DNA from 4 places in the Arthrobacter arabinosi genome. Region 3 is predicted to be linked to each of the others. Evidence: riboswitches for the same ligand, from Rfam matches in the RefSeq annotation. Region 3 holds a riboswitch; each other region holds the start of a gene.
What was found. Region 3 has a riboswitch for cyclic di-AMP ahead of ACX80P_RS01175 (C40 family peptidase). Riboswitches for the same ligand answer to the same signal wherever they lie in the genome.

Region 1: linked by a shared signal. The riboswitch ahead of ACX80P_RS07590 (hypothetical protein) and the one ahead of ACX80P_RS01175 (C40 family peptidase) in region 3 are both predicted to bind cyclic di-AMP.
Region 2: linked by a shared signal. The riboswitch ahead of ACX80P_RS16290 (LysM peptidoglycan-binding domain-containing protein) and the one ahead of ACX80P_RS01175 (C40 family peptidase) in region 3 are both predicted to bind cyclic di-AMP.
Region 4: linked by a shared signal. The riboswitch ahead of ACX80P_RS13735 (LysM peptidoglycan-binding domain-containing protein) and the one ahead of ACX80P_RS01175 (C40 family peptidase) in region 3 are both predicted to bind cyclic di-AMP.

The regions. Positions count from the first base shown of each region.
Region 1 covers NZ_JBTNDF010000002.1:739,439-746,688, reverse strand. The annotation lists gene serC (phosphoserine transaminase) at 1-984, opposite strand, end outside; gene ACX80P_RS07595 (iron-dependent transcriptional repressor DtxR) at 1,232-1,930, shown strand; cyclic di-AMP (ydaO/yuaA leader) riboswitch at 2,062-2,229, shown strand; gene ACX80P_RS07590 (hypothetical protein) at 2,235-3,221, shown strand; gene ACX80P_RS07585 (NlpC/P60 family protein) at 3,258-4,196, shown strand; gene ACX80P_RS07580 (HNH endonuclease) at 4,415-4,912, shown strand; gene mobA (molybdenum cofactor guanylyltransferase) at 4,909-5,517, shown strand; gene ACX80P_RS07570 (DUF6457 domain-containing protein) at 5,535-5,819, shown strand; gene ACX80P_RS07565 (molybdopterin molybdotransferase MoeA) at 5,816-7,075, shown strand; gene fdhD (formate dehydrogenase accessory sulfurtransferase FdhD) at 7,189-7,250, shown strand, end outside.
Region 2 covers NZ_JBTNDF010000013.1:3,704-10,953, reverse strand. The annotation lists gene ACX80P_RS16320 (hypothetical protein) at 1-399, opposite strand, end outside; gene cmtR (Cd(II)/Pb(II)-sensing metalloregulatory transcriptional regulator CmtR) at 657-1,016, shown strand; gene ACX80P_RS16310 (cadmium resistance transporter) at 1,013-1,615, shown strand; gene ACX80P_RS16305 (SMODS domain-containing nucleotidyltransferase) at 1,930-2,754, shown strand; gene ACX80P_RS16300 (S-4TM family putative pore-forming effector) at 2,761-3,675, shown strand; gene ACX80P_RS16295 (YlcI/YnfO family protein) at 3,681-3,917, opposite strand; gene ACX80P_RS16290 (LysM peptidoglycan-binding domain-containing protein) at 4,252-5,172, opposite strand; cyclic di-AMP (ydaO/yuaA leader) riboswitch at 5,175-5,400, opposite strand; gene ACX80P_RS16285 (metal-sensitive transcriptional regulator) at 5,723-6,142, shown strand; gene ACX80P_RS16280 (four-helix bundle copper-binding protein) at 6,270-6,677, opposite strand; gene ACX80P_RS16275 (hypothetical protein) at 6,955-7,077, opposite strand; gene ACX80P_RS16270 (heavy-metal-associated domain-containing protein) at 7,127-7,250, shown strand, end outside.
Region 3 covers NZ_JBTNDF010000001.1:239,401-246,650, reverse strand. The annotation lists gene ACX80P_RS01185 (alpha/beta fold hydrolase) at 1-664, shown strand, start outside; gene ACX80P_RS01180 (NAD-dependent epimerase/dehydratase family protein) at 661-1,626, shown strand; gene ACX80P_RS01175 (C40 family peptidase) at 1,830-2,690, opposite strand; cyclic di-AMP (ydaO/yuaA leader) riboswitch at 2,698-2,892, opposite strand; gene mutM (bifunctional DNA-formamidopyrimidine glycosylase/DNA-(apurinic or apyrimidinic site) lyase) at 3,011-3,973, opposite strand; gene rnc (ribonuclease III) at 3,974-4,732, opposite strand; gene rpmF (50S ribosomal protein L32) at 4,809-5,012, opposite strand; gene ACX80P_RS01155 (YceD family protein) at 5,015-5,581, opposite strand; gene coaD (pantetheine-phosphate adenylyltransferase) at 5,713-6,186, opposite strand; gene ACX80P_RS01145 (aminotransferase class I/II-fold pyridoxal phosphate-dependent enzyme) at 6,240-7,250, shown strand, end outside.
Region 4 covers NZ_JBTNDF010000005.1:160,433-167,682, reverse strand. The annotation lists gene mmsB (multiple monosaccharide ABC transporter permease) at 1-737, shown strand, start outside; gene ACX80P_RS13750 (CoA-binding protein) at 1,031-1,537, opposite strand; gene ACX80P_RS13745 (O-acetylhomoserine aminocarboxypropyltransferase/cysteine synthase family protein) at 1,534-2,913, opposite strand; SAM riboswitch class I at 3,001-3,105, opposite strand; gene ACX80P_RS13740 (hypothetical protein) at 3,228-3,458, shown strand; cyclic di-AMP (ydaO/yuaA leader) riboswitch at 3,579-3,757, shown strand; gene ACX80P_RS13735 (LysM peptidoglycan-binding domain-containing protein) at 3,763-4,728, shown strand; gene acs (acetate--CoA ligase) at 4,815-6,782, opposite strand; gene ACX80P_RS13725 (ABC transporter permease) at 6,758-7,250, opposite strand, start outside.

The DNA of each region.
Region 1 (7,250 bases), on a different contig from region 3:
GCGCAGGATGGAGGCGATGCGGGAGGCGTCGACGGCGTCGTCGAAGTCCACCGTGACGATCACGGTGGAGCGGTCCTCGGTCCGCGCCACGTACGGGCTCGCCACGGGGGAGGCTTCCGCCCAGCGGTACAGCCGCCCCGCCGAATCCGCGGTCCGGGCCGCGGCGAAGGGCAGCCCGCCCTGTGCGTTGAGCCACTGCACCTGCGCGTCCAGCGCCACGAGGGTCGACAGTGACGGCGTGTTGTAGGTCTGGTTGAGACGCGAGTTGTCGACGGCGGTCTGCAGGTTGAGGAAGTCCGGCACCCAGCGGCTGCCGGCGGCGATGCGTGCGGCGCGCTCCAGGGCTGCGGGGGAGAAGAGGCCGAGCCAGAGGCCGCCGTCGGAGGCGAAGTTCTTCTGCGGCGCGAAGTAGTAGACGTCGGCCTGGGAGACGTCGACGTCGAGCCCGCCTGCTGCGGACGTGGCATCGACGACGACGAGCGCTCCGTCGTCCGAGCCCTCCACCCTCCGCACGGGTGCTGCCACGCCGGTGGACGTCTCGTTCTGCGGCCACGCATAGACGTCCACGCCCGCCTCCGCCCTCGGGTCGGGGCGGGTGCCCGGCTCGCTCGTGATGATGCTGGAGGCATCGAGGAACGGTGCCTTGTCGGTTGCGGAGGCGAACTTGGAGCCGAACTCCCCGAAGGAGAGGTGCTGGGCCTTCCGATCGACGAGCCCGAAGGTGGCGACGTCCCAGAACGCCGTCGACCCGCCCACGCCGAGGACGACCTCGTACCCGTCGGGGGCGGCGAAGAAGGTGCTGAGGCCTTCGCGGACGCGCCCCACGAGGTCGCGGACCGGGGCCTGGCGGTGGGAGGTCCCGAGGAGGGACGTGCCGGCAGCGACCAGGGCGTCGATCTGGGCGCCCCGGACCTTCGAGGGGCCCGCGCCGAAGCGGCCGTCCGAGGGGAGGAGGTGTGCGGGGATGCGGGACGAATCGCTCATGGGGGCTCCAGCTCTCGGACGGGCGGGGTACGACCTCATTCTGCCCCAGCGCCCGCCAGCCCTCCATTTGTGAACGTCCCCGGGACGCCCTGCCGGCCGGGGGCCGCCGGTCCGGAGGATTGCCGGGCCCCTGAGGCCATGCGTTAACCTTGGGGGGCGTGGGGCGGAACCGGGCAGCCGGCCGTACCCCTCACCGGCGTGAGGCATTCCGGCCGCGCACCCGCACCGCACCAAGGAGCTGAACCGCATGACGGACCTCATCGACACCACCGAGATGTACCTGCGGACCATCCTTGAGCTCGAGGAGGAGAACATCGTCGCGCTCCGTGCGCGCATCGCCGAGCGGCTGCGCCACTCCGGGCCCACGGTGTCCCAGACCATCGGCCGGATGGAACGCGACGGCCTCGTCGTCGTCTCGGGGGACCGGCACCTGGAACTCACCGACGTCGGCCGCCGCCGCGCCACCGGCGTCATGCGGAAGCACCGTCTCGCCGAGCGCCTCCTGAGCGACGTCATCGGACTCGACTGGGCGTACGTGCACGACGAGGCCTGCCGCTGGGAGCACGTCATGAGCGAGCGGGTGGAACGCCGGTTGTACGAACTCCTCGGCAAGCCCTCGGACTCGCCCTACGGCAACCCGATCCCGGGGCTGGAAGCGATCGGCGGCGTCGAGTCGGAACTGTTCACCGACGGCGTGGTCACGCTGCTGTCCGCGATGGCCGGCTACGACCCCGGCAGCGTGGTCACGCTGGCCCGCCTCGCCGAGCCCATCCAGGTGGACCCCGAGCTCCTCACGCAGCTCGACGAAGGCGGACTCCGCCCGGGAGCGCGGCTCACCCTCGAGTCCGTGGGGGGATATGTCTCGGTGCGCGTCCCCGGTGTGGAGGGTGCCCTGGAGCTGCCGCCCGAAGTCGCCTCGCACGTGTTCGTCTCGGTCGAGAACTGACCGTCGTCCATCGGGCCGTCACCAAGAACACACCGTTCCGTGACCGGAATGTGACATATCTCGCGTGGTGCTATAGCCTTCAACTCGTGCCGGGCTCGCTCTAGACCCTGCACACTCCTGCAAATCGCCTAGCTCTGCCATTGCCGGAGGTCCGTCCGCACCATCGCATGGCAGAGGCGGGGGAACCAATTCTGGGTTTCGTGACCGAGATCCTTGGGGTGAAGTCGCTGTCCACGCAGCGGCCGGGTGACTCCCATCCGAATCCGACAGCTCACCTCGCAGGCGTTGGGAGAGGTAATCCAACGTGTCCAACAGCTCTTCGCCGGGCCGCCACCGAGCGCCCCGAAACATCAGCCCGCTGACCGATCTGTCCGCCGCCGTCGCATCCAACGCCGGATCCGTCAGCCGCCAGGCCGCCGTCATCGTCGCGGCGTCGGGTCTCGTCCTCACCGCCGGGCTGCCGGCCCAGGGGGCCGCAGGCGCCGAGCGCGAGGTGCAGTCCTCCGCCGTCCTGACCGTCGACCGCGTCGTGGCGTCCGAGGTCACGGTCCCGACCACCGCGGACGTGTCCTTCGATCGCATCGCCGTCGAGGTCGAGCCCGCGCCCGTGAAGCCAGCGCCGGTCAAGCGTGCGCCGGCCAGGCCTGCGCCCGTCGAGGCACCTCCCGTCATGGAGGCGCCCGCCGTCGCGGTGACCCCGGTCGAGGAGGCCCGTGTCGAGGTTCCTCCCGTTGCCGCCCAGACCGAGCCCGTCCCCGCGGTGCCCCCGGCGCCGATCGCCCCTGCCGTCGCCGCCCCGGTCGTCGTGGCTCCCGTCGCCGCACCTGCCGTCGCCGCACCTGCTGCCCGCGTCGCCGCCCCTGCTGCCCGCGTCGCCGCCCCTGCTGCCCGCGTCGCCGCACCTGCTGCCCGCGTCGCCACGCCGGCTGCGCCGGCCCCCGCGCCTGTCGCCCCGCAGACTGCACCGGCCCCCGGCCGGTCCTCCGGCGTCGCCGCCGGCCTGGTCGGTTCGGCGTACTCGCAGATCGGCATCGCCCAGGACTGCACCGCCATGGTCGAGACGGCACTGCGCTCCGTCGGCAAGACCGTGGGCGATCTCGCTCCCGGCCAGTTCTTCCAGTTCGGCGACGTCGTCGGATCGCCTGCGCCCGGCGACCTCGTGATCACCGGCGGCCACGTCGCGATCTACGTCGGCAACGGCCAGGTCATCAGCGGTGGCCTCAACGGCATGAACACCGGCCTGCACAACCTCTCAGACCTTCCCGGCGCCGGCTTCGTCCGCGTCCGCTAGAAACCCTCACCCGGAGAACCCCTCATGCCTTCACTCATGTCTTCCCGCCCCGCCACCGCCCGCCACCGCGACGACGCGCGCACTGCTGCCGCGCTCTCCGTCCTCGCACGGACCGCCGCCGGCGCCGGCGGCATGGGTCGCCAGACCGCCGTCTTCGCCGCCGCCTCCGGGCTCGTCCTCACCGGTGGGGTCGCCGCCAACGCCGCCGACCTCCAGCCCCAGCGTGATGTCGCGGCGTCCAAGGTCACCCTGACCTCCAGCCGCGCGGCCGTCGTCGCCTCGGACAGGGCCGTGGCCTCCTTCAACATGACCCCGGTCAAGGTGAAGGCCAAGCCGGTCGTCGCCAAGAAGGCACCGGTCGTCGCCAAGAAGGCGCCGGCCGTCGCGGCCCCCGTCGTGGCGGCGCCCGTCGTCGAAGCACCTGTCGTCGCGACGCCGGCCGTCGCGATGCCCGTCGTCGCGGCACCTGCCGTCGCGATGCCCGCCGTCGCGGCACCTGCCGTGACCCCCGCCGTCGCTGCGACGCCAGTCGTGACCGCCCCGGTCGACGCGCCGCCCGCGCGCGTCGCGGCAGCACCCGTTGCGGCTCCGGCACCCGTGGTGGCCGCCGCGCCGAAGCCGGCTCCCGCCCCCGCTCCCTCCTCCGGCGTCGCCGCGACGATCGCCGCCGCCGCCCGGGGCCAGCTCGGCGTCACGCAGGACTGCACGCGCCTCGCGAGCAACTCACTCGCGGCCGCCGGGATCAACTTCCACGGCTGGCCGGCGGGGTACCTCTCCCTCGGCCGCACCGTCGGCGCGGGTGAGGCCATCCCCGGCGACCTGATCTACTACGCCGACGGCGGCATGGGTATGGCCCACATCGCGGTCTACATCGGCGGCGGCCAGGCCGTCCACGGCGGATTCAACGGCAACTCGACCGTCATCGCGCCGGCCGAACTCGGCTCCGGCGGCGTGTACATCCGCGTCGGCGGCTGACCCGCGCTTTCCCTTTCGACGGCAGGAGGACCGGCACACCGTGCCGGTCCTCCTGCCGTCGGCGGTAGCAGACGCGGCAGCCCCGGAACACCTCCTCCCCACCGGTACGCCCGGGACGGGGGAGCGGTTTACCCTTGCAGTGTCAATCCGAAGCTTTTCTCCCGATCCCCGGGATGGCAACCGGTTGCGGGGAACAGGTCAGCAATGAGGCAAGCCGAATGCGCACTCTTGTTCTGAATGCAGGATACGAACCGCTGGCGGTCATCACCTTCCGCCGGGCGCTGGTGCTCGTGCTCACGGGGAAGGCGAGCGTCGTGGCCGAGGACGACGACCCCGTGGTCGGTCCCGCCGACGTGTTCGGAAGACCCTCGGTGATCCTGCTCAACAGGTACGTGAAGGTCCCCTACCGTTATGACATCACCGCGACGCGACGAGGGGTGCTGCGCCGTGACAACCACCTGTGCGCCTACTGCAGGAGGGCGGCGACCACCATCGACCACGTGATGCCGAGGTCGCGCGGCGGCGGCGACACCTGGGAGAACCTCGTGGCCTGCTGCCTGGCGTGCAACAACGCCAAGGGCGACAGGACGCTCGCCAGCCTCGGCTGGTCCCTGCGGGTCGTCCCGCGCCCGCCCCGCGGTCCGCAGTGGCAGATCCGCGAACTCGAGAGGCCGGCGCCGCAGTGGAGCGAGTTCCTCACCGAGACCGCCGCGTGAGCGAGGTCCGCCCGCCCTTCGACGCCGTGGTCCTCGCCGGAGGGCGGTCCTCCCGGCTCGGTGGCGTCCCGAAAGCCGGCCTGGTCCTGGGGGGCGTGACCCTGCTCGAGCGGACGTGCGCCGCCCTCGCCGGCGCGGAGCAGTTGGTGGTCGTGGGCCCTGAGCCCGACGCCGGCGCGTGGAGGACCGCGGTCCCGGCGTCGTTCGTGCGCGAGGAGCCGGCCTTCGCCGGACCGGCGGCCGCGCTCGTGGCCGGGCTCCGGGCCGGGACGGGCCGCCGGGCGCCCTGGTGCGCCGTCGTCGCCTGCGACATGCCCCGCATCGCCGACCTCGTCGGGGTGCTGCTCGCCGAGGCCGCCGTGGACGGCGACGCATCGCTCGTGGCCGTGGACGGCGGTCGGACCCAACCACTCGCCGCGCTCTACCGGAGCGATGACCTGGCGGCCGCCGTGGAAGCGGTGCTCGCCGCCGGGTCCGCCGACAACCTGTCGATGCGCAGCCTCCTTGCTAGTGTGAGGACCAGACCCGTCCCGGTTGCGCCGGGAACAACGCACGACGTCGACACCTGGGCTGATGCGAGGGTTCTGGGAGTCGACGTCCCCTAGTACCCCTCGGAGGGCTCATGGACGATCGCCAGAAGCTGCTGCACGAATGGACCGAACGGCTGCTCGCGGCCTTCGAGATCGACGGGACGGACGTGGACATCGACGCCGTTCTCGCGCTGGCGGGCAAGGCGGCCCACAGCGTCGTACGCCCGGCCGCGCCCCTGACGACGTTCGTGGCGGGGTACGCCGCCGGCCTCGCCGTCGGCAGCGGGCAGGCCGACGAGGACGTCGCCATGCGCTCGGCCCTGGCGGTGGCCGACGCCCTCAGCGCGGAGGCCTCGACGGAAGGCGGTACCGCATGAGCGAGACCGCCGCAGCCACCAATGTCGACTGGGCGACGGCCCGCAGCCTGGCCTACCGAGCCGGCCGCGCCCTGCCGTTCCAGACCGTGCCCCTCGCCGACGCGCTCGGGCAGACCCTCGCGGAGCCCGTGCACGCCCTGCAGGCCATCCCCCACTACGCGTCGTCCGCGATGGACGGCTGGGCGGTCAACGGTGAACCGCCCTGGACGCTCGTCAGCCGCCCCGAGCCCGAGGACCACCCGCGCGGCAGGCCCTCCCCGCACAGCGACTCCGGGGAGGTGTCCCTCGCCCCCGGCGAAGCGACCTTCATCCTGACGGGCGGCGTGGTCCCGCAGAACACCCTGGGCATCCTCCGGACCGAGCACGGCTCCGTCCGCGGGGACAGGCTGGACCGCAACGAGGCAGCGCGGCCCGACGAGCCGTCCCCCCACGAACACGTCCGGCCCGCAGGCGAGGAGGCTGAGGAGGGCTCCCTGGCCATCCCCGCCGGCGTGGTCCTCAATCCCGCCCAGATAGCCCTCGCCGCGGTGTGCGGGCACGACACCCTCGCCGTCCTCCGGGCGCCGCGCGTGTCCCTGCTGATGACCGGGGACGAGGTCATCGATCACGGGCTGCCGCATCCGGGCCAGGTCCGGGACACCTTCGGACCCCAGCTGCCCGGCTTCGTCGCGCTGCTGGGCGGCCACGTCGACGTCGCCGGCCGCGCGAGGGACGACCTCGACGACGTCGTCGAGGCCATCAGCGGCGAGCCCACCGACGAGTTCTCCCTCACCCGGGCGTCCGGCGACGTACTCATCACCACGGGCGGTACCGGCAGTTCCTCCGCGGACCACATCCGCAGGGCGCTCCTGGAGATCGGCGCCGAACTGATCATCGACGGCATCGCCATGCGGCCCGGGCACCCGACCCTGCTCGCGCGCCTTCCCGACGGGCGCTTCCTCGTCGGGCTCCCGGGCAACCCCCTGGCGGCGATGATGGCGATGCTCACGGTCGCCGGCCCCCTCCTCGCGGGCCTGCGCGGCTCCCGCCTGGACGAGCCCGCACCCGTGGTGGTCGCCGACGCCCTCGACCCCCTGCCGGGGAGGAGCCGCCTGGTGCCCTACCGGATCGAAGCCGGGCAGGCCGTGCCCAGCGCGCACCAGCGCTCCGGGATGCTCCGCGGGCTCGCGGCGGCCGACGGCGTGATGGTGGTCCCCGCGGAGGGGTGCCGGGCCGGCGACGCCGTGCCTGCCCTGCCGCTGCCGTGGGTGGGATAGACCCCCGTCGCGTCGGGTACCCCACCGGGGGACCTGCCTGTGTCCGAACCGACACGCCCGATGGTGCCCGGGGTCAACTAACCTCGACATAGGACCGAGGCAAGGAGTATCGAATGAACCGGGTCACGCAGCGCCGCCGCATCACCAAGTTCCGCGTCGGCGCGCAGACAGGGCG
Region 2 (7,250 bases), on a different contig from region 3:
CACCGTGTGGCTCTCGCCACCGACGGCGTACGCGTCTGCGACGTCCATCCCCAGCGCGAAGCCAGTACCAAAGGTCACGGGCGCGCCAAGAGCCAACACTGCGAGGAACAGCACGGCGACCATCGTCGGCTTCAGCCGCAGAAAGATGCTCGATACCGCGACAACCACCGCCAGCACGACACCGATCGCGGCGGCCACGAGTACAGACAGGATGTCTCCCGCAACATCGAAGCCTTGGGTGCTGAGGTGCGTGTGGATCTGCGCAAGTGTTTGTCCTGGAACGGCTTCGAGCGGGTCGAGAACAAGCGCCTGCAAGGCCATCAACCCCGCGTACGCCGTCACCACGAGCACCCCCACGCTCGCGACCAATACTCTGTTCACGCCCACCCGCTGTCGCATCGCATGATCATATCGGCATGACGTGATCAGAACTCGAGCCGTCCGTTCATCACCTACCGGGATTCGATCACGACATGGAGCGGTGCGAGAACGACGACACCGAACGAAGCTGCTTACACCGAAGTGCGGAATTTCCGGCCTCGGCGAGTCGACGTGGATAGCCCGGATTGCGTCCCATATAGCGATCCCCTTACGGGCATGCGATCTGGGCTGACGCCTGTGACCGAGTGTTCAGTGCGCGCTGTATAGTTCAGTCCATGCTGACTATTGCTTCGCGTCTCGACGTGATGAACCGCCTGGGTCGTGCACTGGCCGACCCCACTCGATCCCGGATCATCTTGACCCTGCTCGACCATCCCGCTTACCCGGCGGAACTGGCCCGAGATCTGGACCTGACACGCCCGAACGTGTCCAACCACCTGGCATGCCTGCGCGATTGCGGGATCGTCGTCTCCGAGCCCGAGGGTCGTCGGACACGATATGAGATCGCCGATTCGCACCTGGCGCAGGCGCTGACGGCACTGGTCGATGCCACCCTGGCAGTGGACGAAGACGCCCCGTGCATCGATCCCGCCTGCTCGCTTCCCGGATGCGACGCAGCTGGGGAGGGCGCATGATCCTCACCTCGGTCTTGCAGGCGATGGGCCTGTTCGCAGCGACCAACATCGACGACATCATCGTGCTCTCCCTCTTCTTCGCGCGAGGGGCAGGCCAGCGCGGCACTACCGCCCGCATTCTGGCCGGCCAGTACCTCGGATTCGCCGGCATCCTCGGTGCCGCGGTCCTGGTGACCATCGGTGCCGGAGCATTCCTGCCCTCGGCAGCCATCCCGTACTTCGGTCTCATCCCTCTGGGCCTCGGCCTCTGGGCCGCATGGCAGGCCTGGCGCGGAGACGATGATGACGATGACGACGAGGCCAAGGTTGCCGGCAAGAAGGTCGGCGTGTGGACAGTCGCAGGCGTCACCCTTGCCAACGGCGGCGACAACATCGGCGTCTACACCCCTGTCTTCCTCAGCGTGGAACCTCTCGCAGTAGTCGCCTACTGCATCGTCTTCCTCGCGCTCGTCGCGGTCCTGGTGGCCCTGGCAAAGTTCGTCGCCACCCGCCCCCCGATCGCCGAAGTGCTCGAACGCTGGGAGCACATCCTCTTCCCCATCGTTCTCATCGGCCTCGGCATCGTGATCCTCGTCAGCGGCGGAGCCTTCGGACTCTGACGTAGCGGCAGCGATCCAAACGGCCCCGACCGGGCGCACCCCTCTCGGTTCAGACCGCGACACCTACCTGCAGCCAGTCCTGCGTGATCGCGGCAACAAGACCGCCACGGAGCGCTGCAAAAACCCCGCCACCAAGCGAACGAAGCCACAGGCAGCACCCGACTCAGGAAGAGCTTCACGCGTCCCGCGTCCAAGTTGTTTCGTCGGTGACGTACGACATGATGAGAACTGTGTAGTGGAAGGGTCAAGTCCTTGGAGCCATTACCAAACCACGCAGTGGGTAGTACGGACCAGTCAACCGGAATGGGGCGGAAATGACGCAGAGCGCAGAAGCATGGCTGAACACGACCACAGACACCTGGGTACCATCACCCGCCCAGTTCACGGGCGCACGAATTCATCGAACAGAGATCGAAAACAAGCTCAACGCATCGCTCGGGATCTTCCGAATGTTCGAGATCGGATCCCTTCGCCATGGCACCGGTATCTGGAAGCACAGCGACGCCGATTACCTGGTCTCCTTAAAGGGGTCTCGACCCGAGTCCCAGTTGACGACCCTCAATAAGGTGAAGGCGGCGCTGCAGGCCCGGTACCCCAACACGCCGATCGTCACGCGGCAACCCGCCGTCGTGTGCCGGTTCAGTGACGGCGACGTAGAGGTCGTTCCTGGCTTCTACTCCGACAGCGGCTATCTGATCCCGGATCCGACTGGCGGATGGATGAAGACCTTCCCCGAGGAGCACAACAAGTACGTCGGCGAAGTAAACAAGAAGCACAACGGTGCCGCGAAGAAGCTGGCTCGGCAGATAAAAATTTGGAAATACCGGCGCAACGTACCGGTATCCTCCTGTTACCTCGAAATGCGCGCCGCGAAGCACCTCGATGGCGAGTCAACCTACCTGCCGGTCATGGACCTGCATCTCGCCCTTAAGAAGATCCTGGATGCGAACCTGGCGGCGATGAACGATCCAACGGGGCTTGGATCGCGCTTTACCGCGACATCATCAATCGGCAACAAGGTAGATGCCTTATCGAAGCTCGAGACCGCGGTGGCCCGCGCGGGCAAAGCCCGGGAATACGAGCGGGCCGACAATCAGGAGAAAGCAATCGAGCAACTGAAGTTGCTGTTCAATCTCTGACCTGCGATGAGTTCACACGATTACCAGCCCCCATCCAGTTCAACGATCGCTCGTCGACAGAATGACGAACGGGCTTTGCAACTCCTTGTTGCGCAGCGCAGGTTCTACAACCGTGCGAAGCGGTGGCAGAGCCTGCGATGGATCGGGATCCTCGTCATCGGCCTCGGAGGACCGTTCTTCTCGCTCCTTGCTCCTGCAGTTGCTGTCTCCGTCGCTGCCGTCACCGGTGTATGGCTCTTCGCCGGCCGGACCGTCCTTGCTCTACTTGAGAACCGGACCATGCTCAAGGCCGCCTGCGTGCAGGAGGAGCTGGACCAGTACCTGTTCGACATGCCAGATACCATCGATCGCTCAGGTCGCCCCACGCCCGAAGACATTGCGCTCATCGCCGCTGATAAGAAGCCACTCCGGGACGTGGCGAAGAAGGAAAAACTTGTCGACTGGTACACCGTCGACGCTGACAGTCCTGGCACCACGACCATAGCCATCGCCCAACGCAGCAACGCCGCCTACACAGACAGGCTTATCCGCACAACCGTCACTGTGTGGGCTGCCGCGGCAATCCTCTGGCTCGCCGGTCTCATTACTTGGGCGAGCATCAGCGGAGTCACCCTCGCCACTTTCCTCTTGGGAGCTCTCTTCCCCGTCCTACCGGCATTCCTCGATGTATCCGAGTACGTCATGAACACGTGGAAAGCCGCGCGCGACCGAGCGGACCTCGCGGCAACAATAGGGAGGCGCTTTTCCCGACGAGACCAGTCCATCGAGCCGCAGGATCTTCTCGTCTGGCAGGAACGTCTCTTTGACCTCCGTCGAACCACCCCTCAAGTGCCGAACTGGCTATACAAGATCACCCGTGCACGCAATGAACGCGCGATGAAACAGACTGCGAGTCACTTACGACATCAGAGCACCGACTGACGCCGTTAGTCGTCTCGGACTGAATCTTCTACCGACTCGTCTCCGAGAAGCGAGGTGGTGAGCTGAACAAATTCCTGCTTAAAAAAGTCGTTCTCGTACTCGGTGCTCGTCTGCGACCAGTGCTCAGCCTCGAGCGTAGGCAGCATCCTGATGATCGCTGACCTCAGGTACACCCCGCGGCTTCGGCTCGTGCGATCCGCCAAGGCGTCCAGGCGCTTGATAATGTCATTCGTCAGTCGCACGGACACGACATGATTTGGGTGCTGAGGAGACTGCTTACGACTCACCACGAAGACCTCCTGCGTCAGTAGTAAACGATGTTTACTACTGACCGCTGACAGTCACAGCACCAGCACCTCGTCCCGCACCTTCACCGTTTCGGGGATTACTTCGACCTAGTGGGCGCCCACTCACGCTGGATGCGTCGCCCTCTACCTCGACCTCAAGAGCCGGCGCATGCGTGTGACTGAGTAGGAGCCTGCGGACGGGCTTTAACAAAAAGTGGCAGGTACCCCCGTCCAGGGCACCTGCCACTCTTGTTCAGCTTACGGACGCTGGGCGTCCGCTGAATCTGTGTTAGCCGTTGACGCGCACGAAGGACGAACCGGCGAGGTCCGACAGGGGGTGCTTGATCGTGAGGTTCGCGCCGTTCATGCCGCTGCTGATGACTTCGCCGTTGCCGACGTAGATGCCGATGTGGCCGGGGCGGATGACCAGGTCACCGGGGGCGGGGGTCGAGACGACTGTGCCGTACTGGTAGAACTGCGTGGGGCCGAGGTCTCCGACGTTCTTGCCGATGGAGCGCAGGGCCCGCTCGACGAGGATGGTGCAGTCCTGGATGGAGCCGAGCTGGCCGTAGGCCGAGGCGACGAGGGCGGCGCCGACGCCGCTGGCGGGGACCGCAGGAGCCGCGGGGGCTGCCGGGGCGATCGGTGCGATGGTCGCGGAGGTCAGCTGGATGCCGGCCGGTGCGGCTGCGGGTGCGGGTGCCACTGCGGCAGCTGCGGGGGCGGGTGCTGCGTAGAAGACCTGGCTGGCCGGTGCTGCTGCGGGGACCGCCGCGGGGCTGACGGCAACGCTTGCTCCGCCGGTGAGCTTGATTTGCTGCCCGGGGTAGATGATCGACGCGTAGGACAGGCCGTTCTGGGCCAGGAGCGTGTTGAGGTTTAGTCCGTGCTTGGCAGCGATGGCGCCGAGGGTGTCGCCGGCGACGACGGTGTGCACGCCTGCAGCGGCAGGAGCTGCAACAACTGCGGGGGCGACGGGTGCGGCTGCAACGGGAGCCTGGGCTACGGTGCCCGTAGTGGCTTCCTGGGTGTAGGTGCCGGCCTGTGCGGGGGCGCCGACGGCGAAGACGAGGCCGCCGGTTGCTGCTGCGATGATGGCGGGCTTACCGAGTGCTACGGCACCGGTCTTCGCGGAGTGCGACAGGCCCTCGAGGGCGATGGAGTGGGTGACGACGGCGCGGTGGCGCGCCGGAATGGACGTACGTGACATGGTGATTGCCTCTCCCATGCCTGCGGGGTGAGCTGTCGGGTTCGGATGGGAGTTCACCCGGCCGTCGTTCAAGCCCTGGGCACTACCCTGCCGTCGCGGACGCTACGTGCAGGTCGTGCCTAGGTTGTCGGATCGACTTAACCCCGAGGGTCATCGCACAGATACATGCGGTGGCCCGGTGGAAACGTGGTTCCCCCGTCCCTGCCTACTGGGTGGTACGAACGGTTCCCGGATGCAGCGGCAGGGCTCGGCATTCTGCGCGGGAGTATGGTCTCGGCGGGGTGCCGGGAACATTCGACGAGAATACCCCAGGGTGGTATCAAAGTCACGTTCAGGTAACGGAGCACGGCGTGTCTTCGCAACACGCCGTGAGCCGGATACCTGATGGTTACCGAGGTCAACAAAGCGCCGCCGATATGCCGCGGATATAAGGACAGGGGCCCTAACGACCAGCGATACTGGAAGTTGCTGCGCGATGGGCGCAGCAGGGGAAGGCACCAACGATCTCGGGCCGGCGCAACCGGATCGCATCGTTTGGTGGTGAAAGGGAATGACCGTGAGCTCCGGAACCGGAACGCATGCCAGCACTGCAACATCTCACGAAGCGGTTTCTGAAGCAGCCGGTGAGGCCACAGCACCCGACGCGGGCCAAAATCAGAAGGTGACTGGGCACACAGCCCATGGATACGCAGCGGACAAGGATGCGTACCTGCGACGCCTGAAGCGCATCGAGGGCCAGGTGCGCGGTATCGCCCGCATGGTCGATGAGGACAAGTACTGCATCGACATCCTCACCCAGGTCGCCGCGGTCAACAGTGCCATGCACGCAGTCAGCCTCGGATTGCTCGAGAACCACATGCAGCACTGCGTCGTCGACGCCGCTCACGAAGCCGCGACGAGCGGATCCTCCGACGTCATCGACGCCAAGGTCAAGGAAGCAACCCAAGCGATCAGCAGGCTCCTGCGCTAGACCCAGGCCTCCTCACCGAGCGCTGAACATGAGCGCTGGATGTGACGGGGTGAGGGTTTTCCGAAGACGGCTACTCGGTGGCTGCCCCTGGAGGCTGGAGTGTGGGGGCAGCCACCGGTGACCGAGCTCAGCTGAAAGTAGCGGCGAGTTCGCGGCAAGCCCTCTCGCAGCGGCGGCATGCTTCGGCGCAGATCCTGCAGTGCTCGTGCATCTGCGCGTGCTGCTCACATTCATCGGCGCACGCCTTGCAAGCGACTTCGCAGGCCAGCAGGACAGCTCGCGTGATGTTCGCGTCATAACCGGTATGCCGGGAGAGAATTCGGCCGGTCGTGGCGCAGATGTCCGCGCAGTCAGCGTTCGTGCGGATGCACTTGGTGAGTTCGGCAACCATGTCTTCGCTCAGACACGCGTCCCCGCACGCCGTGCAGGTCTGCGCACACTCGAAACAGGCCGCGATGCACTCGGCCAGCTTCTCGCGGTCAATACCGCCAAGATCCTTCGGGTACGTCTCAAGCATGGAGGTGATGTGAGTCATTGTTCCGCTCCTTATCCGTCGGTCTACTGAAGATTTACTGAAGGTTCAGGGGCATCCGGGGCCGGCGCCCCGCGTCTCACGCTAGCCCCCGCTCACCACGACCGGCCATGAATTCGTCGATGTGAGAGCGAGCAAGAATCCGCTTGACAGATACCCCAGGGGGGTATAATTTCGTTGCTGTCGGGCCCTCCTACGAGGTTTCCGGCATGACAACCGGAACCATTGTGATGGCGGGGCAGGCTCGCTGATCCTGACCTCCTGCAGCGCTTCGGTTCCCTCACGCATTCCCTGTTCCCTTGGAGGTTCCCATGTGCGGCACATCTGCTCCGTCGACCACTTCATCCACCGATTCGTCCATTGCTTCATCGACCGCTTCGTCTACTGTTTTGCTTCCCGTCACGGAGAAGAGCCCCTCCGGGTGTTCCTGCTGCGCCCCTCAGGAAGCTGCAGTGTCGGCTGCTCCGATCACGTCCGACGACGTGTCCGCGGCGTTCCCGGTTCTTGGTCTGACGTGCGGCTCCTGCGCGTCCAGGGTCAGCGGGGCTGTCGGGAAGATCACCGGGGTCCGTGAGG
Region 3 (7,250 bases):
CATCCGGCGCGCCGCGGCAGACGCGCAGGGCGGCCTCGACGGTGCCGGCGGCGGTGTGTGCGTCGGACTCCCGGTGCACGGCGCGCGCGTCGTCGTCAGCCCGCTCGACGCCGACGGCGCGGCGACGGGCGAACCGACGACCGCGCCGGGCCGGACGGGTGAGATCCTCGTCGACGCCCCCCACGTCAAGGACCGCTACTTCCGCCTGTGGAGGACCCAGCAGGAATCCGCACGGACGCCTCCGTGGCACCGCACCGGCGACGTCGGCCACTTCGACGCCGACGGCCGCCTGTGGGTCGAGGGCCGGCTGGGCCACATCATCACGGCCGCGTCCCGGGTCCTGACGCCGGTGGCGCTCGAGCAGGCGCTCGAGGCGATCGACGGCGTCCGGCTCGCAGCCCTCGTGGGGGTCGGCCCTGCCGGCACCCAGGCCGTCGTCGCGGTCCTCGAGACCGACGCCGCAGGACGACGCCCGAGCCTTGCCGATGCTCCCCTCGCAGCGACCGCTCGCGCGGCCGCCGGGACGCACGGCGTGGACCTGGCCGCCGTGATCGCCGTTCCCACCCTCCCCGTGGACATCCGGCACAACGCGAAGATCGACCGCACGCGCGTCGCGCAGTGGTCCGGGCGGTTCCTCTCGGGCGCCCGCGCGGGGTCCCTGTGACCGTCCTCGTCACCGGAGCGAGCGGTATGCTGGGGCGCGCCGTCGCCGACCACCTCGTCGCCGCCGGCGAGGACGTCCGGTGCCTCCAGCGCCGGCCCTCCGCGGTGTCCGGGGCGGAGGACGTCCTCGGATCGGTCACCGATCCCGCCGCCGTCGCCGCCGCCCTGCGGGGCTGCAGCGCCGTGATCCACCTGGCCGCGAAGGTCTCCTTCACCGGGGCTCCCGCCGAGTTCGAGAGCACGAACATCGACGGGACGCGCATCCTGCTGGACGCCGCCCGGGAAGCCGGGGTGACCGACGTCGTGCACGTGTCCTCCCCGTCCGTCGCGCACGACGGATCCTCGCTGGTCGGCGCCCCGGCGGGCCCGGCTGACCCGGTGCACGCGCGCGGCGACTACGCCCGCACCAAGGCCGCGGCCGAGCTGCTCGCCCTGGGACGTTCGACGCCGGCGTTCCGGGTGGCTGCGATCCGTCCGCACATCGTGTGGGGACCCGGTGACACGCAACTGGTCGAGCGCGTGATCGAGCGCGCACGGCATGGCCGCCTGCCCCTGCTCGACGGCGGGACGGCCCTGATCGACACGACGTACGTGGACAACGCCGCGTCGGCCATCGTCGCGTGCCTGCGGCGCATGGACGCAGCGCAGGGCCAGGCGCTCGTCGTCACCAACGGCGAACCCCGGCCGATCGCCGAACTGCTCGCCGGGATCTGCCGGGCCGGCGGGGTGGAGCCACCCGCCTGGTCCGTCCCGGGAGCCGTGGCGAGGAGCGCGGGATCGGTGATCGAGCGGGCCTGGCTCCGGCTCGGCAGGACGGGCGAGCCGCCGATGACCCGCTTCCTGGCCGAACAGCTGTCGACGGCCCACTGGTTCGACCAGCGGCACACGCGCAGCGTCCTCGACTGGCGTCCGTCCGTCGGCGTCGACGAAGGGCTCGAGCGCCTGGCCGCGTCCTACCGCTGAGGCCCGCTTCCGCCTCGTCCTTCCTGCGCCCGATGGTGCAGCCGCGGCCGGTCGTGCCGCCGATCGACCGCCACACGGGCACACCGAGCACCCATCCCACGCCGTCGACGGCTGCGGAACGCAGAAGGACGGGATGCGTGATGCATCCCGTCCTTCTGACCGCGTCGTGCTGGTGGTGCGGGCCGTACAGCCCGCACCGTCGACTAGCGGGTGTAGTAGCCGTCCACGGACATGGCGTTGACCGAGTGGACCAGGGTGCCCTGCGAGGCGTTCAGGGCGCTGACCATCTGGCCGTTGCCGAGGTAGATCCCGACGTGGCTGCCGCCGTTCTGGCTCACGAGGTCACCCGGCTGGGGGGTGCTGGTGGGCGTCATGGTAGCGAACTGGGCCCAGGTGGTGCGGGGCAGGCTGATGCCGTTCTGGGCGTAGGCCCACTGCACGAAGGCCGAGCAGTCCCAGGCACCGAACGAGGTTCCACCGTAGACGTACCCCGAGCCCACACCCTGCATCGCCGTTCCGACGATGCCGCCGCCGCCGGCAGGCGTGATCGACGCTGCGGACTGGAGGCTGAAGGCGGGGGTGGCTGCCGGAGCGGCAGGAGCTGCTGCGGGAGCCGGTGCGGCGACAGGGGCTGCAACCGGAGCCGCAACCGGAGCTGCGACAACGGACGCCGACTGCACCGAGTACTGCTGAGGAGCAGCGGAACCGCCGAGGGAGATCGACTGGCCGGGGTAGATGACCGACGCGTGGCCGAGTCCGTTGGCCGCGAACAGGGTATCGAGGCTCAGGCCGTGCATCGCCGCGATGGAACCGAGCGTGTCGCCGGACTGCACGGTGTGGGTGCCTGCGGCAGCGGTGGAGGCTGCTGCGGGCTGGGTGCTGATCTCGCCTGCGGCGTTCGCCGGGAGCGATGCCCCGAACATGATGCCGGAAGCGACGGCGACGACGGCGGCAGGCTTGCCGGCGACGGAGGCGCTCGCGGAGACGGCGCGTGACGCCGTGATGAAGGGGTTGATGCGCGTGGGGACGGCCCGGTGGCGCGCGTTATGGCTCTGCTTGGACATGTTGATGCCTTTCCCAATGCCTGCGAAGTTAGCTGTCGGGTTCGGATGGGACATCCGGACACGTTTCCTGCAGACCATCGCCCCCAGCGCTGGTCTGCGCGTGTCTTTACCCCTAGGACCCGTGGTCGGGTCCGCTAGTGGTTCCCCCGCCCCTGTCGAATGTGTAGTGCGAACGGTCCATCCTCATCGACAGGGTTAGGCAGTGTGAGGAAGGGCGCCCATCCGTTGTGGATCGGACGCGAGACCTACCGTACCGGCTGGTAACGCCGGTTGTCACATTTAGATCACGAGGCGAATGTCACTTTTTTTCACCGGACATCTCAGAACCGTGCATTGCGTGGTCTGGGCTGGCAGTACGGGCACAGATAGGACGACCTGTTCATGAACGATTCGCGGCGCAGCAGCGTGTGTCTTCCCTCGGAGGCGCACCGGCGGCAGGGCCGGCCCTCCCGCCCGTAGGCCTCGAGGTCGCGGGCGAAGTAGCCCGACGCCCCGTTCACGTTGACGTAGAGGGAGTCGAAGCTGGTGCCGCCGGCCGCCAGTGCCCGCTCCATCACCGACGTGACGGCGTCGACGATGCGCTGGGTGTCCGGGCGTCGCATGGTGTCCGTGGGCCGCGCGTAGTGGAACCGTGCCGCCCAGAGCGCCTCGTCGGCGTAGATGTTGCCGATCCCCGAAATGAGCCCCTGGTCGAGGAGGGCGCGCTTCAGACCCGTGCGGCGCCCCCGGAGCCGCCGGTGGAAGGCGTCCGCCGAGAATGCCGGATCGAGGGGATCGCGGGCGATGTGCGCCGCCTGGTGGGGAATGAGGGGGAGGTCCGTGGTGCCCCGCCCGCCGGGCAGGCCGTCCGGCGTCGAGTCCAGGTGCGCGACGAACATGCCGCCGAAGATCCTCTGGTCGACGAATCGCAGCTCTGCCGGCAGCGGGGCGCCTTCGCCGTCGGTCGCCGGGGAGAGGGTGAGCCGGACCTTGAGGTGCTTCTCCAGGGGTGCGTCGGGTTGTTCGACCAGGAGCTGCCCGCTCATGCCGAGGTGCGCCATGAGCGCGACGTTCGGTGGGCTGCCGGGCTGGTCGGCGTCCTCGAGGATCATCCACAGGAACTTCCCCCGGCGTACCACGTCCGCCACGCGGGCACCGACGACGTTGCCCTTGAAATCCTCGACGCCGTCCACATGCCGGCGGAGGGACCGGGGGTCCAGGACGTCCACCGACTCCACGGCGCGGCCCGCCACCCAGCGCTCGAGGCCGCGCCGCACGACCTCGACCTCGGGAAGTTCGGGCACTCAGGATCCGTCGACGGATCCGGCGGCGCGCCTGCCGGCTGGGGCCTCGCCGGCGGCGCCGTCCGGCAGGGGCGCATCCGGCGCCGCCGAGAGCGTCTTCCAGGATTCGGCCGCGGCCGCCTGCTCGGCTTCCTTCTTCGAATGGCCGCACCCGGAGCCGTACTCGGTGCCGCCGATCACGAGGCGGGCCGTGAACGTCCGGGCGTGGTCCGGCCCTGTCCCGTCCACCTGGTAGTCGATGGTCCCGAGCCTTCGCGCAGCGGCCGTCTCCTGGATGCGGGTCTTCCAGTCCGTCCCCTCGCCGAGCACGGCGGAATCACGCAGCAGCGGGCCGATCAGCCGCATCACCATCGCGCGGGCCGTCTCGATGCCGTGGCTGAGATAGGCGGCCCCGATGACGGCTTCCATGGTGTCCGCGAGGATCGAGGCCTTGTCCCGCCCGTTGGTGAGCTTCTCCCCCTGGCCCAGCAGCACGTAGCCACCGAGGTCCAGCGTGCGGGCGACCCCGGCGAGGGCCTTCGTGCTCACGACGGCGGAGCGCCGCTTGGCCAGTTCCCCCTCGGACAGGTCCGGGTTGTCCCGGTACAGCGCGTCGGTGACCGCCAGTCCGAGCACGGAGTCGCCGAGGAACTCGAGGCGCTCGTTCGTCGGGATGCCGCCCTTCTCGTAGGCGTAGGAACGGTGCGTCAGGGCAAGACGAAGCGTCCCGGCGTCGATATCGACACCGAGACGCTTCGTGAGGTCTTCCGTATTCTTCACAACTGCATCAGCTGATCCAGCACCGGACCGGCGCCCGGCAGGCGTGGGGGCCTGTCGTCGGGGCGCGGGTCCGCTGTCAGACGTCGGCTACCTTGCGGCCCTTGTACTCGAGGAACAGCGGGGTGCCGGCGGAGTCGGTGACAACCTTGGCCTGGTGGGCGAGGCTGTAGGTGACCCGGCCGTTCTCGAGGGTCTTGACCAGCTTGGGGGCGGTTGCCTTCCACTGGGACCGGCGTGCGCGGGTATTCGCGCGGGACATCTTCCGTTTCGGGACAGCCACGGCTAACTCTCTTCCTTCTCGTCGAACTCTGACTTGGGTGCCGCGTCCTGCTCGGCGGCGGTGCCTGCCAGCCCTGCAAGGGCCGACCAGCGAGGATCCAAAACTTCATGGTGGTGGTCGGGATCATCGTTGAGCCGGGCTCCGCATTCGGAGCACAACCCCTGGCAATCCTCCCGGCACACCGGCTGGAACGGCAGCGACGTAACCACTGCATCCCTCAGCACGGGTTCCAGATCGACCGAATCGTTTTCCACCCTGTGCTGTTCTTCGTCCTCTTCTACCGACAGCGACGCGGAGTCGCTGTAGAAGAAGAGCTCCTGGATCTCCACCTCACGGTCGAACCGCAGTGGCTCCAGGCACCGGCCGCACTCGCCGGTTACCTCGACGTTGGCCGTTCCCGACACCAGGATCCCCTCGTGCACCGATTCGAAGCGCAGATCCAGTTCCATGTCGGAACCTTCCTGCACGCCGATCAGCGCGACGCCGAAATCCTTGGGTGTCGGTGCATGTTCTTCGATTGTCCGCATGCTTCCCGGACTGCGCCCGAGATCCTTGACGCTGAAAATCAAAGGCGAACTGAGATCGCTTTTAATGGTGACTCCTGTAGAACATATGACCGACGTACCATCCTAGCCCGATCAGGCGGGCAGGCCCAAAACGGGCGGGGGGCCCAGCATAGGACTCCACGGGTGCCGCGGGATCAGGCGGACCCGCGCAGGTGCCGATCCACGGCGTCCGGCACGAAGGGGCTGACGTCGCCGCCGAGGGACGCCACCTCCTTCAGGAGGGTCGAGGAGACGTGCGCGAACCCGGTGTCCGTCGGAAGGAACACGGTGTCGATGTCGGCCAGGTGCCGGTTCATCGTGGCCATGGGCAGCTCGTAGTCGAAGTCCAGGCCGGAACGCAGGCCCTTCACGAGGGCCGTCGCCCCTTGCTCCCGGCAGAAATCCGCGAGGAGGCCCTCGCCCATGGGGAGCACCGCCACCCCGGGGAGGTGCGCGAGGCTCTCCGTGCAGAAGGCCATGCGCTGTTCGAGGTCGAAGCGATATTTCTTCGCGTAGTTCGTCGACACCGCGACAATCACCTCGTCGAACAGCCGCGCGGCGCGGCTGATGACCTCGAGGTGGCCGTTGTGGAGGGGGTCGAAGGATCCGGGGCAGACGGCGCGGTTCATCCCCCCACGGTACCCAGTGCCGCGCCCGTGGCAGGAGCGGCAATACTGGTGGGATGACGACAGACGCTCGGACTCCCGCCCCGCAGGGCACCGGCAGGGCGCCGTGGGCGCGGACCGCACGCGGGGCGAACCTGCTCGGCGACGACGGCCGGCTCGGCATCACCATCTTCGAGGAGGTCACCGCCCTCGCGCAGCAGCATTCGGCGATCAACCTCGGTCAGGGCTTCCCCGACGAGGACGGGCCGCGGGAGATCCTGGACGCCGCCCGGGCAGCCATCGCCGAGGGGGCGAACCAGTACGCGCCGGGCCAGGGGCTTCCCGTGCTGCGCGAGGCGATCGCCGCGCACCAGGAGCGCTTCTACGGACTCACCGTGGACCCGCGGACCGAGGTGATCGTCAGCACGGGCGCCACCGAGTCCATCGCAGCCGCGATCCTCGCGTTCGCCGGCCCCGGCGACGAGGTCCTGACCTTCGAACCGTTCTACGACTCCTACGGTGCGGTGATCGGCCTGTCCGGTGCGACGCACACCACGGCCCCGCTGCGCGCACCGGACTTCCAGCCCGACGCCGCGAGCCTCGAGGCCGCGTTCAGCGAGCGCACCCGGATCGTCGTCATCAACAATCCGCACAACCCGACGGGCAGTGTCTTCGCCCGCCCGGCACTGGAGCTGATCGTCCGGCTCGCGGAGCGGTACGACGCGCTCATCGTCACGGACGAGGTCTACGAGCACCTCATCTTCGGCGCAAAGCACATACCCATCGCGTCCCTGCCCGGGGCGGCCGGCCGCACCCTCAGCATCTCATCGGCGGGCAAGACGTTCTCGGTGACGGGCTGGAAGATCGGCTGGCTCAGCGGACCGGCCGAGCTCGTCGCCCAGGTACGCACCGTCAAGACCTTCCTCACCTACACCTCGGGCACACCGTTCCAGGGCGCCGTCGCCCGGGGCCTGGCACTGCCCGACGGGTTCTTCACCTCCGTCGCGGACACCCTGCGGAGGAAGCGCGACCTGCTGGGCGAGGGCCTCCGGGCGGCCGGATTCGACGTCTTCGAACCCGAGGGCACC
Region 4 (7,250 bases), on a different contig from region 3:
CCGAGGAATACCGGCAGCTCGGCGGCGGCTTCCTGTTCCCGGGACTGTTCCCGCCGGAAACCAACCTCCTGGACTGGACGACCGTCGGCCTCGGGGTCATCGCCGTGATACTTCTCGTCGTCACGCAGCTGCGCGGCCGGGCCACCCGTGCCCGGCTCAAGCTCGAGGACGAGCCGGCGGCGTGGTTCTTCACCAAGCTCGCCTTCATCGCGCTCATGATCCTCGGACTGACCTATCTGCTGGCCGGTTCGCGCAGCGGGACGCCGATCGTCCTCGTGGTGCTCGGCGTGCTGATCGTCGCGTACAGCGCCGTGATGAACAACAGCGTCTTCGGCCGCCACATCTACGCCCGGGGCGGCAACCTCCAGGCCGCGCAGCTGTCCGGTGTCGACACGAAGCGCATCGACTTCATGCTGTTCGTCAACATGGGCGTGCTGGCCGCACTGGCGGGACTCATCTTCACCGGCCGGCTCAACTCTGCGGGCCCGGGCGCCGGCAACCTGTTCGAGCTCGACGCCATCGCGGCGGCGTTCATCGGCGGCGCGGCGGTGACGGGCGGCGTGGGCACCGTGATCGGTGCCATCACCGGCGGTCTCATCATGGGTGTCCTCAACAACGGCATGTCCCTGCTCGGCGTGGGGATCGACGTCCAGCAGTTCATCAAGGGCATGGTGCTCCTGCTGGCCGTCGGGTTCGACGTGTTCAACAAGCGGCGTGCCTCGAACGCCCTGAAGTAGGCAGTCGGGACAGGATCCGGGAGACGACAGGACGAGCGTGACTTCTCGCCGCCGTCGGTCGATCACCCCCTGCGAGCGCCGCACCGGGGCTCATCCCCCAGACGGGCCCCGGTGCGGCCTTCTTCCTGCGCGCTCGACGCCCGGCGGTCCTGCGCCCGGGGCCCGGCTCCCCGGGCACGTCGACAGTCCGCGGAGCAGCCCCCGGCCGGGCAACCCGCGGAGACTCCCTTCCCCGGGTGGCCGGCTCCGGGACAACCCGCGGACACGGGGCCGCCGACCGTGACGGACCTCCGTCAGGACGTGATCTGCCGCTTCGAGGAGATGACCCCGGTGTTGAACCCGGCCAGGTTGAGCCCGCCGTGGAATCGTGCGTGCTCGATCTTGATGCACCGGTCCATCACCACGTCGAGGCCCGCGGCTTCGGCCTCACGCGCGACGTCCTCGTGCCAGGATCCCAGCTGCAGCCAGAGGGTCTTCGCGCCGACGTCGAGCGTCTCCTGCAGCACCGACGGCAGGTCGTCGTGCCTGCGGAACACGTCGACGACGTCGGGTACCTCCGGCAGGTCCCTCAGCGACGCGTAGGCCGGCCGGCCGAGGATCTCCCTGGCCACCGGGTTGACGAAGTATAGGCGGTAGGGGGAGGAGGACTGCAGGTACGTCGCGACGAAATAGGACGCGCGCGAGGGCTTGTCCGAGGCGCCGACGATCGCGACCGACCGCGCATTCCTCAGCAGGGCCAGCCGTTGGGGCGCCGACGGCCCCTCCCAGGTCCGTTCCGGTGTCGTGCTGCCGGCGCTCATGCTCCCACTCCCACTGCACGCGTTGCCGATGCGTCGTCGTCGTTCTCCCCGGCCGCTTCCTGCGGCAGGTCCTCGAACTCGGCGTCCGAGGAGTTCACCGCAGCGTCCAGGGCCTGGTCCAGGTCCCAGAGGATGTCGTCCAGGTCCTCCAGGCCCACGGAGATGCGCACGAGGTCCTCGGGCACGCCCGCCGCGGCGAGCTGCTCGGCCGAGAGCTGCTGGTGCGTCGTCGAGCCCGGGTGGATCACGAGGGTGCGCGAGTCACCCACGTTCGCGAGGTGTGATGCCAGCTGCAGCGACTCGATGAACTTCTGGCCCGCCTTGCGGCCACCCCTGATGCCGAAGCTGAACACCGATCCGGGGCCCAGCGGCAGGTAGGTCCTCGCCCGCTCGTGATGCGGATGGGTGGGGAGCCCGGCGTAGTTGACGTACTCGATCCGCGGATCGGCCTGCAGCCACTCCGCGACGGCGAGGGCGTTCCCGAGGTGCTCGTCCAGGCGCTGCGCGAGGGTCTCCACACCCTGCAGGAGCTGGAAGGCGGACATCGGCGAGAGCGACGGCCCGATGTCGCGGAGCTGTTCGGTCCGCAGCTTCGTCAGGAACCCGTACTCCCCGAAGTTCGCCCACCACTGGATGTTGCCGTAGGAGGGCACGGGTTCGGTCATCATGGGGAACTTCCCGTTGCCCCAGTCGAAGCGGCCGCTCTCCACGATCACGCCGCCGAGGGTGGTGCCGTGCCCGCCGATGAACTTGGTGGCCGAATGGATGACGATATCCGCGCCGTGCTCGATGGGGCGCACCAGGTAGGGGGTGCTGAGCGTCGAGTCGACGATGAACGGGATACCGGCGTCGTGGGCGACCTTCGCGAGGCCGGCGAGGTCGGCGATCTCACCGGAGGGGTTCGCGATCACCTCGGCGTAGACCGCCTTGGTGTTGTCCCGGATGGCGGCCGCGTAGTCCGCGGGGTCCGTCCCCGGGACGAAGGTGGTCTCGATGCCGAACCGGCGCAGCGTGACGTCGAGCTGCGTGACGGTGCCCCCGTACAACTGGGACGCGGCGACGATGTGGTCCCCGGCCTGGCAGAGCGCCGCGAAGGTGATGAACTCCGCGCTCATGCCCGACGCCGTCGCGACCGCCCCGATCCCACCCTCCAGGGAACTGATGCGCTCCTCGAACGCGGCGACCGTCGGGTTGCCGATCCTCGAGTAGATGTTGCCGTACTTCTGCAGGGCGAAGAGGTTCGCGGCGTCGTTGGTGTCCTTGAACACGAACGACGTCGTCTGGTAGATGGGGACGGCCCGGGCCCCGTGGGTGGCGTCGGGAGTGCCGCCCGCGTGGAGTGCACGCGTGCGGAAACCGAAGGAACGTTCTGCCATCAGATACCTGCCTTGCTGGAGTCGGAAGCTGCGGAAGCTGCGGGGGCGACGTCGGTGCCGGAGGCGGCTGTGGGTGCGCTCATGGTTCCTCCATCGGTCTGGCAGTAGCACCCTCATGCCGCCGCGGGTATGCGGAGGCCAGGGTTGCTGCGGCGTCGCTGAGCCAGATCTCTCGGCCGCTCGGGATGGTCGGGTCGAGTCTGACACCTGCGCGGTTGCAGAACCAAACCGTATGTCGTCGTGTGCAGCCGGGGTTGCGGTCCAGCGCCTCGCGTCCGACGGCACACACGGCGCGCGGCACCTAGGCTGGGGGGATGGAGGAATGGAGATCGGCGAGCCGGGTGCAGGAGCGGAGGCTGTGGCAGACGCTCGGGTACGTCGGGATCGCGCTGACGCTCGCCCTTGCGAGCAGCGTCCTCGTGGCCGTGAGTGACCAGGAATCGGCGGTCACGCAGGGGTACTACGTCCAGCAGTCCGTGCTGCTCGCGCTCAGCGCGGCAGGGTCGTTCCTCGCCGTCCGTCGCTGGCGGGCCCTGCGCGGATGAGGGGCACCCTACCTCCCGTTACTCAAATGTGACAAACCGGAGGTGCGCTGGGTAGGGTCGGCACGTGCCTCCGCGACCGTGGGGCGCTCCTGGACGGATTGCCGAGCCCTGCCGTCGTCCGGGACTCGTTCGCAACCACGAAGGCAGGGACGGGGGAACCACCAGTTCCACCGGGCGCGCAGGACCACCTGCAGGCGCCCTCGGGGTTAAGTCGCACCGCAGCACCTACCGTGATGCGTGTGGCCGGGTGACTCCCATCCGAACCCGACAGCTCACCCCGCAGGCATGGGAGAGGTATACAACCGTGTCACGAAACATCACTTCAGCGCGCCACCGGGCCGACGTCGACGGCAACCTCGCGCTGCAGGGCCTGTCCCGCGCCGCCAAGGCCCACGCCACCACAGTGGGCCGTCCGGTCGCGATCGCCGCCGTCACCTCCGGCCTCGCGCTCACCGCCGTCGGCACCGCCAACGCCGGTGAGTACTCCGCACAGGGCACGACGACGGCCCCTGCCGTCGCAGTTGCTGCCGCGGCACCCGCCGTACCGGCTGCCCCCGCAGCTGCTGTGAGCCCCGCCGCTGCCCCGACGACGCACACCGTCGTCGCCGGCGACACCCTCGGTGCCATCTCGGCACGATACGGCGCGGACCTGACCGCGGTCCTCACCGCGAACGGTCTGTCCGTCGCATCGATCATCTTCCCGGGTGACACCATCACCCTCCCGGCGGCCGGTGCCGCCGTGGCCCCCGCCCGGACGGTGTCCGTGCCCGTGGCAGCCCCTGCCGCCGCGCCCCAGCCCGCACCCGCTGCTGCTCCCGCGGCCCTCGTGGCTCCTGCCGCTCCGGTCCAGCAGGCCGCCGCCATCGCCCCCGCTCCGGCCGTGTCCACGGCTCCGGGGTCGGGCGTGTACCTGGCCTCGGCGAAGATCACGCCGGTCGCAGCCTCCTCCAGCGGCGTCGGCGGCATCCTGCTGGCGTCCGCCCAGTCCCAGCTCGCCGCCGGTGCCATCCAGGACTGCACCGTCCTGGTCGAGACCGCACTGCGCGCCGCAGGGATCTCCGTGGGCGACCTCGGCCCCTCGCAGTTCTTCCAGTTCGGCTCCACCGTGACGACTCCCGCCCCCGGCGACATCGTCATCACCGGCGGCCACGTTGCGATCTACGCCGGCGGCGGCCAGGTCATCAGCAGCGGCATGAACGGGTCGAACCGCACCATGCAGCACCCGCTCTCGGACCTCGCCGGTGCTGCCTTCGTCCGGGTCGCTCGCTGATCCTGGAACGAACCACACGCGGGAAGCGGCAGTGCTTGGACGGGGCACTGCCGCTTCCTTCTTTTAACCACTTCCCGGGGCCGGCGTCAGCGTCGGGAGAGCACCGCCTGGATGCCCGGGATGCACCCCTCGTTCTGCAGGGACGTGGTGTCCCCGAGCGGTGAGCCCTCGTAGAGCTGTGTCAGCAGGCGCCGCATGATCTTGCCGGAGCGCGTCTTCGGTACATCGGGCACGACGACGACGGCTGACGGCCGCGCGATCGGCCCGATCGCCTCGGCGACGTGGGCGCGGAGCGTCGAGGCGACGTCGGCGTCAGGGGCCGTTCCGGCCGCCAGGACCACGAAGGCCGCGATGGCATGACCCGTCAGCGGGTCCGGCACGGGGCAGGCCCCTGCCTCGGTGACGAGGGGGTGCGCCACGAGCGCCGATTCGATCTCGATCGTGGAGAGCCGGTGGCCCGAGACATTGATGACGTCGTCGACGCGGCCCAGGATCCAGGTGTCGCCGTCGTCGTCGTACCGCGCGCCGTCACCCGCCAGGAACCAGCCCTGCGCCGCGAACGTCCGCCAGTAGGAGTCGAGGTAGCGCTGCGGGTTCCCCCAGACGGTCCGCGCCATCGCGGGGCCGTGCCGGTCGACGACGATCAGGCCCTGCACGCCCGGCGGGACCGTCCGCCCGTCCTCGTCGACGATGCGCGTGCTGACGCCCGGCAGGGCGCGCGCGGCGCACCCCGGCTTGAGGTCCGTGTCCGTGGGACCGGGGGAGAGCACGGTGGCACCGGTCTCGGACTGCCACCAGGTGTCGACGACGGGCACCTCGTCCCGGCCGAGGTTACGGCGGAACCAGCGCCACGCCTCGGGGTTGATCGCTTCGCCGACCGTGCCGAGCACGCGGATGCTCGAGAGGTCGTGGGAGGCCGGGACGCCGTCCGGGAACCAGCCCATGAGCGAGCGCACGAGGGTCGGCGCGGTGTAGTAGCTCGTGACGCCGTACCGTTCGATGACCTCGAGGTGGCGTCCCGGATGGGGGGTGTTCGGTGTGCCCTCGTAGAGGACCTGCGTGGCCCCGTTGGAGAGCGGCCCGTACAGCTCGTAGGTGTGCGCCGTGACCCAGGCGAGGTCGGCGGTGCACCAGTGGACGTCGCGGTCGCGGAGCGCCGGGTCGGGGCTGCTGAAGAGATGCTCGAAGCTCCAGGACGCCTGCGTGAGGTACCCGCCGGAGGTATGGACCAGGCCCTTGGGCTTCCCCGTGGTCCCCGAGGTGTACATGATGAACAGCGCGGTCTCGGCGTCGAACGCCTCCGGCTCGTGGTGCGGTGACGCGGTGTCGACGACGTCGTGCCACCACACGTCACGGCCCTCGGTCCAGCTGGTGGCCGATCCGGTGCGGCGGATCACGAGGACGTGTTCGATGCTGGTCGTCCCGGCGACCGCGGCGTCCGCGTTGTCCTTCACGGGCACGGCGGAGCCCCGCCGGAACTGGCCGTCGGTGGTGACCAGCAGTTTCGCGCCGGTGTCCTCGACGCGGAAGCGGAGTGCCTCAGCGGAGAAGCCCCCGAAGACCAGCGAGTGCACGGCGCCGATCCTCGCGCAGGCGAGGGTGACGACCACCGTCTCGACGAGGACCGGCAGGTAGACGACCACGCGGTCGCCCTTCCCGATGCCCAATTCCTGCAGCGCGTTCGCGGCGCGTGACACCTCGTCCTGCAGGTCGGCGTAGGTGACGGTCCGCCGGTCCCCGGGCTCGCCCTCGAAGTACAGGGCCACCCGGTCGCCGTTGCCGGCGCGCACGTGCCGGTCGACGCAGTTCGCGGCCACGTTGAGGGTGCCGCCGGCGAACCACTCGATCGCGGGGATGCTGAGCGTCCCGTCGGCCTGCGGCGTCGCCTTCTCGAAGGAGTGCACCGTGTGCCAGGGCGTCACCCACTCCAGGCGTGCCGCCTGCTCCGCCCAGAAGGCCAGGCGCTCCGACTCCTCCCGGGCAGCTGCGGCCCCGCCTGCCGTGGTGCGGGCCCCGCCGGCGCTCGTGCCTACGCCCACCGTCGCACCGCCCATCGTTCGGCGATGCCGAGGAGCGCGTCGGTCGTCTTGCCGATGACGGCCAGCAGGATGATCGCGAGGATGATGCGGTCCACGCGGCCCGTCTGCTGCGAGTCCGTGAGCAGGAAGCCCAGGCCCATGGACGAGGCGATGAGTTCGGCGGCAACGAGGAACAGCCAGGACTGCGCGAGGGCCAGCCGGAGGCCGGAGAACAGGGCGGGCACGACGGCGGGCAGCTGCACCGTGGTGAGCAGCCGGATGCCGTTGAGCCCGAACGCGCGCGCCGCCTCGACGAGATTGCGGTCCACGTGCCGCAGGCCGAGGTAGAGCGTGGTGAACACGGGGAAGAAGGCGCCGATGCTGATCAGCGTGACCTTCGAGTCCTCGTTGATGCCGATCCACAGGACGAGCAGCGGGACCCACGCCAGCGACGGGACGGCGCGCAGGGCGCCCACGGTCGGGGTCAGCAGGACGTCAGCGATG